Regions from separate parts of the Janthinobacterium sp. BJB304 genome, predicted to be linked through region 1. Evidence: predicted binding sites of a transcription regulator. Region 1 holds the regulator's gene; the other holds the start of a gene.
The links. The regulator FliA, encoded in region 1, starts transcription of late flagellar genes. The targets are predictions, from matches to a motif close to CTAAAGTTTNNNNNNNNNNNGCCGNTA.
Positions count from the first base shown of each region.

Region 2: a site for FliA is predicted at 1,745-1,771, ahead of CSQ95_RS15975 (FlxA-like family protein). Genes of this name have one in related genera too.

Region 1 is NZ_PDZN01000004.1:156,981-162,583, forward strand. It holds gene flhA (flagellar biosynthesis protein FlhA) at 1-1,142, shown strand, start outside; gene flhF (flagellar biosynthesis protein FlhF) at 1,502-2,830, shown strand; gene CSQ95_RS06390 (antiactivator of flagellar biosynthesis FleN protein) at 2,823-3,686, shown strand; gene CSQ95_RS06395 (RNA polymerase sigma factor FliA) at 3,732-4,463, shown strand; gene CSQ95_RS06400 (flagellar motor protein) at 4,445-5,191, shown strand; gene motD (flagellar motor protein MotD) at 5,197-5,603, shown strand, end outside.
Region 2 is NZ_PDZN01000012.1:139,268-144,870, reverse strand. It holds gene CSQ95_RS15980 (cell wall metabolism sensor histidine kinase WalK) at 1-1,341, shown strand, start outside; gene CSQ95_RS15975 (FlxA-like family protein) at 1,374-1,715, opposite strand; gene CSQ95_RS15970 (PrpF domain-containing protein) at 1,884-3,122, shown strand; gene dcd (dCTP deaminase) at 3,153-3,722, opposite strand; gene CSQ95_RS15960 (alpha/beta fold hydrolase) at 3,855-4,655, opposite strand; gene CSQ95_RS15955 (HAD family phosphatase) at 4,714-5,409, opposite strand; gene CSQ95_RS15950 (TSUP family transporter) at 5,431-5,603, opposite strand, start outside.

The DNA.
Region 1 (5,603 bases):
TGGCCGGCTCCGCGTATTTGATCAGCAAGAAACGCACGCAGGAAAAAGCGGCGGCCGAAAAGCCGGCCGAAGCGCCGCCAGCCACGGTGGCGCCCGAGCAGGAAGAAGCCAGCTGGCAAGACATCATGCCCGTCGACACCCTGGGCCTGGAAGTGGGCTACCGTTTGATCCCCCTGGTCGACAAGACGCAGGGCGGCGAATTGCTCAAGCGCATCAAAGGCATCCGCAAGAAATTTGCCCAGGAAGTGGGCTTTCTGGCGCCGCCCGTGCATATCCGCGACAACCTGGAATTGAAGCCGTCCGCCTACCGCATCACCCTCAAGGGCGTGGAAGTGGGCGTGGGCGAAGCGTTCAACGGCCAGTTCCTGGCGATCAATCCCGGCATGGCCAGCGGCACCTTGCCGGGCCTGGCCACGAGCGACCCCGCGTTCGGCTTGCCTGCCACCTGGATCGACGCCAGCCTGCGCGACCAGGCCCAATCGATGGGCTACACGGTCGTCGATGCGGGCACCGTGGTGGCCACGCACTTGAATCACCTGATCACCTCGCATGCGTCCGAGCTGCTGGGCCGCGCGGAAGTACAGTCGCTGCTCGACCACCTGGGCAAGGATGCGCCGCGCCTGGTGGAAGACCTGGTGCCGAAGATGCTGTCGCTGTCGACCCTGCAGAAAGTGCTGCAGAACCTGCTGGCCGAGGGCGTGCACATCCGCGACATGCGCACCATCATCGAAACCCTGGCCGAGCATACGGTCCATACGCAAGACCCGAACGACCTGACGGCGCTGGTGCGCGTCTCGCTGGGCCGCGCCATCGTGCAGCAGCTGTTCCCCGGTGCGGCCGAGTTGTCCGTGATGACCCTTGACAGCCGCCTGGAGCGCCTGCTGATGCAGGCGATGGGCAATGGCGGCGACGGCGCCGGCATCGAGCCGGGCCTGGCCGATACCATTGCCCACCAGGCGGGCCTGGCCGCGCAGCAGCAGGAAGCGCTGGGCCTGACGCCCGTGCTGCTGGTGCCGGCGCCGCTGCGCGCCCTGCTGTCGCGCTTCCTGCGCCGCGCCTTGCCGCAGCTCAAAGTGCTGTCGCATGCGGAAGTGCCGGAAACCAAGACGATCCGCGTTACGGCGCTGGTGGGGGCGCAGTAGTTGACATAGTTAATGCCGGGGTCAGACCCTCAACACCGCCAACATGAAGGTCATCGCCAACGTGCGAGGGGGACTCGGCGTCCCCGTCTGACCCCAGATGTCGTTAGCGTTAGTGGGGGTCTGACCCCAGCTTCTCGGCCCTTGCTTTTGGTCAAATAAACATCAATTTCCTGCCGGCAAACTGAATAACGGGTACTTTCCCGTCCTGTTCCTTCGATCATTTCCTGCAAGCATCGCTAATAATAGAAACTGTCCGGGTGATCTGTGTCCATGTGGAAGACAGCACCCAAGCAACAGGAGTCGATGATGGTCACACAGTTCAGCCAATATTGCGCCACCCCCGCCTTGGGAGGCCGGTCATGAATGTGAAGAAATTTACGGGCGCCTCGTCGCGCGATGCGCTGCGCAAGGTGCGCGAAGCATTGGGTCCCGACGCCGTGATCCTGTCGAACCGCCAGACCGATGGCGTGGTGGAAATCCTTGCGCTGGCCAATGACGATGCCGCTTCGCTGGCGTCGCCGCCGGCCGCGTCCGAAATGGCCCAGCCCCGTCCCCAGTTGCAGACCCAGTTCGCCACGCCGCAGCGTCCGGCCGCCCCGGCCCAGCGCCCGGCCGCGCCCCGTCCTGCCGCGCCGCGCCAGGCAGCCGGCGAGCCAGTGGACATGGCCCGCATGCAGCAGATGATGGCCAGCGCGCTGGCGCACGTCAAGGAAAACGCCGCCGCCGAGATGAGCGGCATGATGAATGAAATCCGCGCCATGCGCGGCATGATGGAAACCCAGCTGGCGGAAATTTCGTGGGGTTCGACGCAGCAGCGCGAGCCGCAAAAAGCCGTCGTGCTGCGCGAAATGCTGGCGGCCGGCTTCTCGGCCAGCCTGGCGCGCTACCTGATCGACAAGCTGCCCGCCGGCCTCGACGGCGCGCAAAGCATGCGCTGGATCAAGACCGTCCTGAGCCGCAACCTGAACACGGTCGCCAATGAAGACGCCATGCTGGAGCAGGGCGGCGTGTTCGCGCTGGTCGGCCCGACCGGTGTCGGCAAGACCACCAGCACGGCCAAGCTGGCGGCCCGCTGCGTGATGCGCCACGGCCCGGAAAAGCTGGCCCTGATCACCACGGACGCCTACCGTATCGGCGCGCACGAACAGCTGCGCATCTACGGCAAGATCCTCGGCGTGATGGTGCATTCGGTGAAGGACGAAGCGGACTTGCGCATCGCCCTGAAGGAACTCAAGAACAAGCACACGGTGCTGATCGATACCGTGGGCGTGAGCCAGCGCGACCAGATGGTGACGGAACAGGTGGCCATGCTGTCGGGCGCCGGCGCCGACGTGAAGCGTTTGCTGTGCCTGAACTCGACGGCGACGCAGGAAACGCTGAACGAAGTGGTGCGCGCCTACCAGGGCAGCGGCCTGGCCGGCTGCATCATGACCAAGCTCGATGAAGCGGCGTCGATCGGCAACGTGCTCGACGTGGTGATCCGCCAGAAGCTGAACCTGTTTTATGTGTCGAACGGCCAGCGCGTGCCGGAAGACCTGTACCTGGCCGACCGCGGCTACCTGATCGACCGCGCCTTCAAGCTCAAGCGCGACTCGGCGGCCACGCAGTTTTCCGACGCCGAACTGCCGCTCCTGATGGCGCAGGCGGCCGCCCGCAACAATGAAGCGCGCGGGGTGCACCTTGGCTAATTTCGATTTCGACCAGGCCGAGGGCTTGCGCCGCATGCTGGCCGGCCCGCAGCCGCGCGTCATGACGTTCCTCTCGGCCACGCCGCAGGACGACAAGGGCGCCATGCTGGTCAACCTGGGCGCTTCGCTCGCCTATGGCGGCAATGACGTGCTGCTGCTTGACGCCAGCGGCGGCAGCGATGGCGTGGCTGCACGGCTGGGACTGGCGCACGGCGCCAGCCTGCGCGACGTGGCGCGCCAGCAGTGCGGCCTGAACCAGGTCATCCATCAGGTGCCGCAAGGCTTCGGCGTGGCCAGCCTGGGCGCGCGCAACCACCTGATGGACAGCATGGACTATGCGGGCGAGGACGAACTGCGCCGCCTGGGCAAGACCTTCGAGGTGCTGGCGCGCCAGAGCGGCATCGTGCTGGTCGACGGCGTCGTGGCCGACGAGGGCGATTGCTTCCCCGTGCCCTTGATGGCCTCGTCGGATATCGTGGTGCAAGTGTCGACCAGCGCCACTTCGATCAAGGCGGCCTACTGCCTGATCAAGCGCCTGAGCCAGGAACTGGGACGCCGCCCGTTCGGCATTCTCGTCACGGGCGCTTCCGAATCCGAGGCAAAAGTGGTATACGATAATATGGCACAGGCGGCGAGCCGCTACCTGGCCGTGAAGCTGACCTCGATGGGTTCGGTGCCTGCCGATGAATATCTGCACCGCGCGGCGCGCCTGGGCCGCAGCGTGGTCGATGCGTTTCCGCTGGCGGGCGCCTCGGTGGCGTTTCGCGGACTGGCCGAGCGGCTGGCCCGTTCGGCGGCGCCGGTGCTTGGCGGCACCTTGTACCAGACGGGGAGCCCGCACCAGTTCAGCGCCTGAATCGAACCGCAGCACCAGATAAGATGAGAAAACAATAAGCAGCCTATGTACACGGTCAAAGGGAAATCGAACAAGGACTATTTGCTGACGGAGCACATTCCGCTGGTGAAGCGTCTGGCGCACCATATGAAGGCGAAATTGCCGCCTTCGGTCGAGGTCGATGACCTGATCCAGGCCGGCATGATCGGCCTGCTCGATGCCATAAGCCGCTATGAAGAGACGCATGGCGCGCAGTTCGAGACCTATGCCGTGCTGCGCATCCGCGGCGCCATGCTCGACGAATTGCGCACCAGCGACTGGCTGCCGCGCAGCATGCGCCAGAACATGCGCAAGATCGAAGAGGCGATGAGCACCTTGCAGCAGCGCCTCGGCCATCCGCCGACGGAATCGGAAGTGGCGAAGCTGCTCAAGATGTCGCTGGCCGACTACCAGGAAATGCTGGGCGACGGCGGCGGCCACCAGCTCGTGTATTACGAAGACTTTCATGACCCGGACGGCAATGACAGCTTCCTCGACCGCCACTGCGTGGACGAGGACAGCGACCCCTTGCGTTCCCTGCTCGATACCGATTTCCGGCAATCCGTGATCGATGCCATCGACGCGCTGCCACCACGCGAGAAAATACTCATGGGCCTGTATTACGAAGAAGAGCTGAACCTGAAGGAGATCGGCGCGGTGATGGGCGTATCCGAATCGCGTGTCTCGCAGCTGCATACCCAGGCCGTCGCGCGCCTGCGCGCAACCTTGAGGGAGCAGGCGTGGACTGGTCCAGCGTAATCGGGCTGGCGCTGGCGCTGGCGGGCCTGCTGGTCGGCCAGGCACTGGAAGGCGGCAAGATGGCCTCCCTGCTGCAGCCGGCCGCCTTCGCCATCGTCATCATCGGCACCTTCGGCGCCGTGCTGCTGCAGACGCGGTTGCGCACCTTCGTGCGCGGCCTGGAAATGCTGCGCTGGGTCTTCCTGCCGCCCGCCGACACGCGCGCCGCGCTGGCGCGCGACATCGGTCAATGGAGCCTGACGGCGCGCCGCGACGGCCCGCTGGCGCTCGAGCGGCTGATGGAAAACACGGCTGATCGCTTCAACGCCAAGGGCTTGCGCATGATCGTCGACGGCATCGCGCCCGACAAGCTGCGCCAGCTGCTCGACGTGGAAATTTCCGCCTACGAAATGGCCGAGCGCCAGGCCGTCAAGGTGTGGGAATCGGCGGCCGGCTATTCTCCCACCATCGGCATCCTGGGCGCCGTGCTGGGCCTGATCCACGTGATGGAAAACCTCACCGACCCGAGCAAACTGGGCAGCGGCATCGCCGTGGCTTTTGTTTCCACCATCTATGGCGTGGGCCTGGCCAATCTGCTGTTCCTGCCGGTGGCGAACAAGCTCAAGGCCATCGTCTCGCGCCGCGTGCTGCAGTATGAAATCACGGCCGCCGTGCTGTACGACATCGCCACGGGCGACCATACGCGCATCATCGAAGAGCGCGTGTCCAGCCTGCTGCACGAGCACTGATCATGATGCGGCGCGCGCGCAGGAAGTATGACGAGGAACCGGACAACCAGGACCGCTGGCTGATTTCGTACGCCGACTTCATCACTTTGTTGTTCGCGTTCTTCGTCGTGATGTACGCGATTTCGCAAGTCAACGAAGGCAAGTACCGCGTCTTCCAGAATGCCATCGGCCAGGCCTTCAGCCTGGAAAAGGGCGCGCCGCCCATCATCATGGAAGCGCCGCAGGCGATCCCGTTGCCGAATCCCGCCCTGAAACGCCGCACGGAAGCGATCCGCCGCGAGCGCGAACACATGACGCGCCTGGCGCAGGACCTCACGTCCACCTTGGCGCCGCTGGTCAAGGAAGGCAAGGTGCGGGTCACGCAGACGAGCCGCGGCGTGAGCGTGGAAATCAATGCCAGCGTGCTGTTCGA
Region 2 (5,603 bases), on a different contig from region 1:
ATGATCATCGAGGCCGCCAGCGCCACCCTGGAAGCGGGCGGCAGCCAGGCCTTGCGGCAATTCCTGAGCAAGCTCGAGCGCATGCGCGTGTTTGCCGTCGATGCGCGCGGACACGAACTGATGGGCCGCGCGGTGCATCCCGCCATGCTGGCCAAGGCGCGCGCCATGCTGGAGCAAAGCCAGGCCCATCCCGTCGTGCGCACGGTCACCGGCAGCGACGGCCAGCGCTATCTGCTGTTCCTGCCCTCGTCCGAACGCTTCCGCAATGCCGAAGCAGGCGCCGCGCGCGACACGCTCAACGCCGTCGCCATGAGCGGCCCGCGCGCCATGGGAGCCGGTCCACGGCCCCACGAAGCAGGCACTGCGCCGCCACGCGGCGAATTCGGCCGCGGCCCGCCCCCGCGCATGGACACGCCCTACCGCACCTTCATTCCCCTGGGGGCGGCCATTGCCGCCAGCCTGCTGTTTTCTTTCCTGCTGGCCTGGTATTTTGCGCGCCCCATCCGCGACCTGCGGCAAGCGTTCGAGGCCGCCTCGCACGGCAATCTGGCGCCGCGTTTTCACGCCAGCGGCAAGCGCGGCGATGAATTGACGGACCTGGGCCGCGATTTCGACCGCATGACGGGCCGCTTGCGCAGCCTCATGGATAGCCAGACACGTCTGCTGCATGACGTCTCGCACGAGTTGCGCTCGCCGCTGGCGCGCCTGCAGGCCGCCATCGGCCTGGCGCACCAGCAGCCGGAAAAGATGGCCGCCTCGATGCAGCGCATCGAACGCGAAAGCGAACGCATGGATAAACTGATCGGTGAACTGCTGACGCTGTCACGGCTGGAAGCCGGCGCCGGGCAAACGGGAGCCGGGCACATGCACAGCGAAGACGTCAGCATCGCCGACCTCGTGCACGACATCGTGGACGACGCCCGCTATGAGGCCCGGGCACGCCAGTTGAACGTCGAACTGGCGGGCGATGCGGCCATGCCCGACGCCAGCGTCACGGGCCAGCCAGAATTGCTGGCGCGCGCCGTGGAAAACGTGGTGCGCAACGCCGTCAAGCACAGCCCCGATGGCGGCACGGTGGAAGTGGAACTGTCTCGCATGTCCGACTGGCTGCGCATCGCCGTGCTGGACCGGGGCCCCGGCGTGGCTGGCGCGGACCTGGCGCGCATTTTTGAACCGTTCTTCCGCGCCAGTAATACCCAGCACAGCACGGATGGACACGGCCTGGGCCTGGCTATCGCCCGGCACGTCATCAACGCCCATGGCGGCCGCATCGGGGCCAGCTTGCGCAGCGGTGGCGGCTTGTGCGTGGAAATGCTGCTGCCCGTCAAAACGCCAGGCTGAACTGTCGGCAAGCCTGGTGCGTGGATGTGTTGTTACGCCTGCGTATCGATGATGCTGCCCAGCGTGGACGAGGCGGACTTGGCGGGACTGGCCGCCGTGTCAGCACTGCTGGCCGTTTGGGAATCGCCTTGCGCCGCCTTCTGCGCGGCCGCCGCCTGTAGCTGGGCGATTTGCGCCTGCAAGGCCTGAATTTGCTGCGCCAGCTGCTGCTGCAGCTTTTGCGACGCGTCCGTCTGCTCGCCCTTCTGCGACTCCGTCAACTGTTTTTGCGCCGCCGTGATCTGCTTTTGCAACGCCGCGATCTGCGCACTGCTGCCCGCACTGGCGCCACTGGCCGCGCTGACTGCGCTGCCGGAACCGATTGCCGCTACCATACTGCCCCCCTGATTATTCAATACCTTATTATCGGCGCGCAAGGTACTCAATACAGGGCGGCAAATGTAAAGGCGGGTAAAGCCATGTAAAGACGCCGCGCGCACCATCCGATTGCACGCCAGCAAGAAAAACTGGCACACTGGCGCTTCCTGCCTTGACCACGATCCATGATGATGACGCCCCTGCTGCCCGCCCTGCCCGACCTCGTGCCCCGCCAACGCTGCGGCGTGATCGAGTTTCCCGTCCACCACATGCGTGGCGGCACATCGACGGGCCTGGTCTTGCACGGGGCCTGCGTGCCGGCCGAGCAAACGCTGCGCGAGGAATTGCTGCGCCACCTGATGGGCGTGCCCCAGTCCGGCCGGCAGCCGGGCAACCGGCAAATCACGGGCATGGGTCGGGGCGCGCCCACCAGCAATAAAGTCTTCCTCGCCGAGGTGGAACAGCATGCGGGCCAGCCGCGCCTGGTCAGCACCCTGGCCCAGCTGGCTGGCGAACACGGCGATATCGACTGGAGCGTGAACTGCGGCAATATGTCGTCCGCCCTGCAACTGTGGGGACTGGACAGCGGCGTGATCGAGGCGCTGGCCATCGGCGCGCACGATATCGATATCCGCAACACCAACACGGGCGTCATCACCACCTCGCGCATGGCGCGCGAACGCGACGGCAGCTTTACGGCCGCCAGCATTCCTGGCGTGACCGGCAACTTCCCCCGCGTGGACCTGTTCCTGCGGCAGCCGGCAGGCGCCAAGACGGGCAAGTTATTACCAACAGGCAATGCGCAGGATGTGGTGCACGGTTATGCGGTCTCGTGCGTGGATGTGGCCGTGCCCATGGTCATCGCGCCAGCGAGCCAGTTCGGCAAGACGGCGCACGAGTCCATCGCGGAACTGGAAGCGGACACGGCGTTCATGCAGGCGATCCGCCAGGTGTGGAGCGCGGCGAGACTGCTGATGGGCTTGCGCAAGCGCGATGGCGGGTTGATGACGTTGGCGGAATTGGAACGCAGCGAAACCATCCCCAAGTTCTGCATCGTGGGGCCGGCGGCGGGAGAGGGAAATATTGCGGTGCGTTACTTTACGCCGCAATCGGGCCACGCCTCGCTGGCCGTCTCGGGGGGCTGCTGCCTGGCGGCCGCCTGCCTGATACCGGGCACGGTGGCGCATGCGCTGGCGCGCGGCGTGCCGCCAGTCAAGCAAGCGGAAACAGAGATGGAACTGGGCATAGCCAACCCGGCCGGCATCCTGGACACCACCATCGTGACGCGCCAGGACGGGGCAACGGGCAACATCACCATCGACGGCGCGGCCTACCGGCGCAGCGCGCAAATCTTGCTGCGCGGCCATGTTCCCCTGTACCAGCCGTCAACGGCGCTGAAGGCGTGGCTGCTGAAACAGATTTAAAGCAGGACTGGGCCCCGCCCGTTCAAGCAATCAGGTTTTCGGCAGGGTCACGCCCACCTGGCCCTGGTATTTGCCGCCGCGGTCCTTGTACGAGGTTTCGCACACTTCGTCGGATTCGAAGAACAGCACTTGCGCCACGCCTTCGTTGGCGTAGATTTTCGCCGGCAACGGTGTCGTATTCGAAAACTCCAGGGTCACATAGCCTTCCCATTCCGGTTCGAACGGGGTGACGTTAACGATGATGCCGCAGCGCGCATACGTGCTCTTGCCCAGGCAAATCGTCAAGACGTTGCGGGGAATGCGGAAATATTCCACGGTACGGGCCAGCGCGAACGAATTCGGCGGGATGATGCAATAGCCCTTGCCCGACACGTCGACGAAGTTATTCGCGTCAAAATCCTTGGGGTCGACGATGGTGGTGTTGATGTTGGTAAACAACTTGAACTCGTCGGCGCAACGGATGTCATAGCCATAGCTGGAGGTGCCGTAGGAAACGATGCGGTTGCCGTCGCGTTCCTTGACCTGGCCCGGTTCGAACGGCTCGATCATGCCCGTTGTTTCCGCCATGCGGCGTATCCATTTATCGCTTTTAATCGTCATCGCAGGGGTATCTTTCTAGAATATCGAATGGCTGGGGCGGCGCGCCTGGTGCAGGCGCGGCCCGAATGGCAGGATTTTACGCGAAAATCCGCCGCTGTTGGCCCCCATCCCCTGAAAATCCTTGGTGGAAGGCTATTGTTTCGCCAGCAATGCCGTGATCATCTCGCGCACCACTTGCGCCGTCAGTTCAGGGTTTTCCATGGGAAACAGATGCCCGCCCGGCACCTGGCGGAAAAACTTGCCGACCAACTTGCGCGTGGCCGTCAGCCCCGCCTGGCGGCATTCCACCGATTCCGTGCCGCCGATAAAGCCGATGGGCACGGGCAAACCATCCTTGACGAGGCCGCCGATATGGTGCGGCAAGCTGCGGTAGACCTGCGTTTCCACTTCGCGCGTAAACCGCAGCTGCACCCCGTCCGGATGGGGAACCAGGCCGCTGTCGATGTAATCGCGCAAGACTTGCGGCGCCCAGATGGCGAACATGTCCTTGGCCGCGAAGTGTTCATACGCGGCTTGCGCGTCGGGCCACAGCTTGCGCCGCCGGGCGGAAAAACGGGCGGGAGAGTAACGCTCGCCCAGCGCCGTGTTGCGCGCCAGGCGCACCAGCAAGGCGCGCCAGCCCGCCACCACGGGCGAATCGAGCAAGACCACGCAACGCACCAGGTCGGGCCGCTGCTTGGCCACCATCACGCTGAGCATGCCTCCCAGCGAATGGCCGACGAGGATCACGGGCGCGCTGTAGCGGCGTTCCAGGTCGTCGATGTACTCGCGCACCAGCTCGGGCCAGCCCGTGCTGACGGGATAATCCGGGTCGTGCGCATGCATGTCGAGCGCCTGCACGGTGTAGTGCTGGCCCAGCAAGCCGAACAGCTTGCGGTAGGTGCCGGCAGGGTAACTGTTGGCGTGGGCAAAGTGCAGTTGCGGGAGGGTCATCGTGGGACGGTGCCGGTGAATGCGATAGGCAATTGTAATGGCATGCCGGCAAGACGGATCAGAGGAAGGCCTCTAATTGCCCTTGTACCGCCGCCATGCCGGGCACGAACGAAGCCAGCACTTCGCCCAGCTCGGCGTTGGAATCGACCACGCAAAAAGCCTCGTCAAACGCGTGGTGACGGTTCATGGGATTGCGCACGACGATGCATTCCAGCCCGGCCGCCCTGGCGGCGCGCAAGCCGCGCGGCGAGTCTTCCACGGCCACGCAGTCGGCGGCGGCCAGGCCCAGGCGCTGCAAGCCCAGCTGGTAGCCGTCGGGCGCCGGCTTGCTTTCCCCATACATTTCGCGCGTCAGCACGAAGTCGAAGTGGCTCAGCAAGCCCGTGGCCGCATGGCTGATGCGGAAGTGTTGCTCATAGGCGCTGGTGACCACGCCCATGGCCACATGCGGGCGCAGCGCCGCCAGCACTTGCCCGATGCCGGGGATGGCCAGCTGGCGCGCCTGGCGCAGGCGTTGCGCAAACAGCTCGGTGCGCTCGGCGCGCAGGCGCTCGACCAGCTCGATGGCATGGCCCTGCCCCAGCAGCAGATGCCAGGCGCCGTAATTATTGTCCAGGAACCAGTCAAAGAATTGCTTCGGCGTCAAGTCTATGCCGTAGGGCAAGAGCAAGTCGCGGTTGCTTTCGTAAAACAGCTGCTCGGTATCGACCAGCACGCCATCGTTGTCCCACAGCACGCCCCGGATGGTTTTCATGGCTTGTTGTCGTTCAAAAACTTACTTGAAGAAGATGTCGTAGGACAACTTCACGATCAGCAGCACCAGCAGCACGAGGAAGAGGATGCGCACGAAGGCGGCGCCGCGGCGCACGGCGATCCAGGTGCCCGTCAGGGCGCCCAGGATATTGCACACGGCCATGGGCGCCGCCACCGCATACACCACGTGGCCGG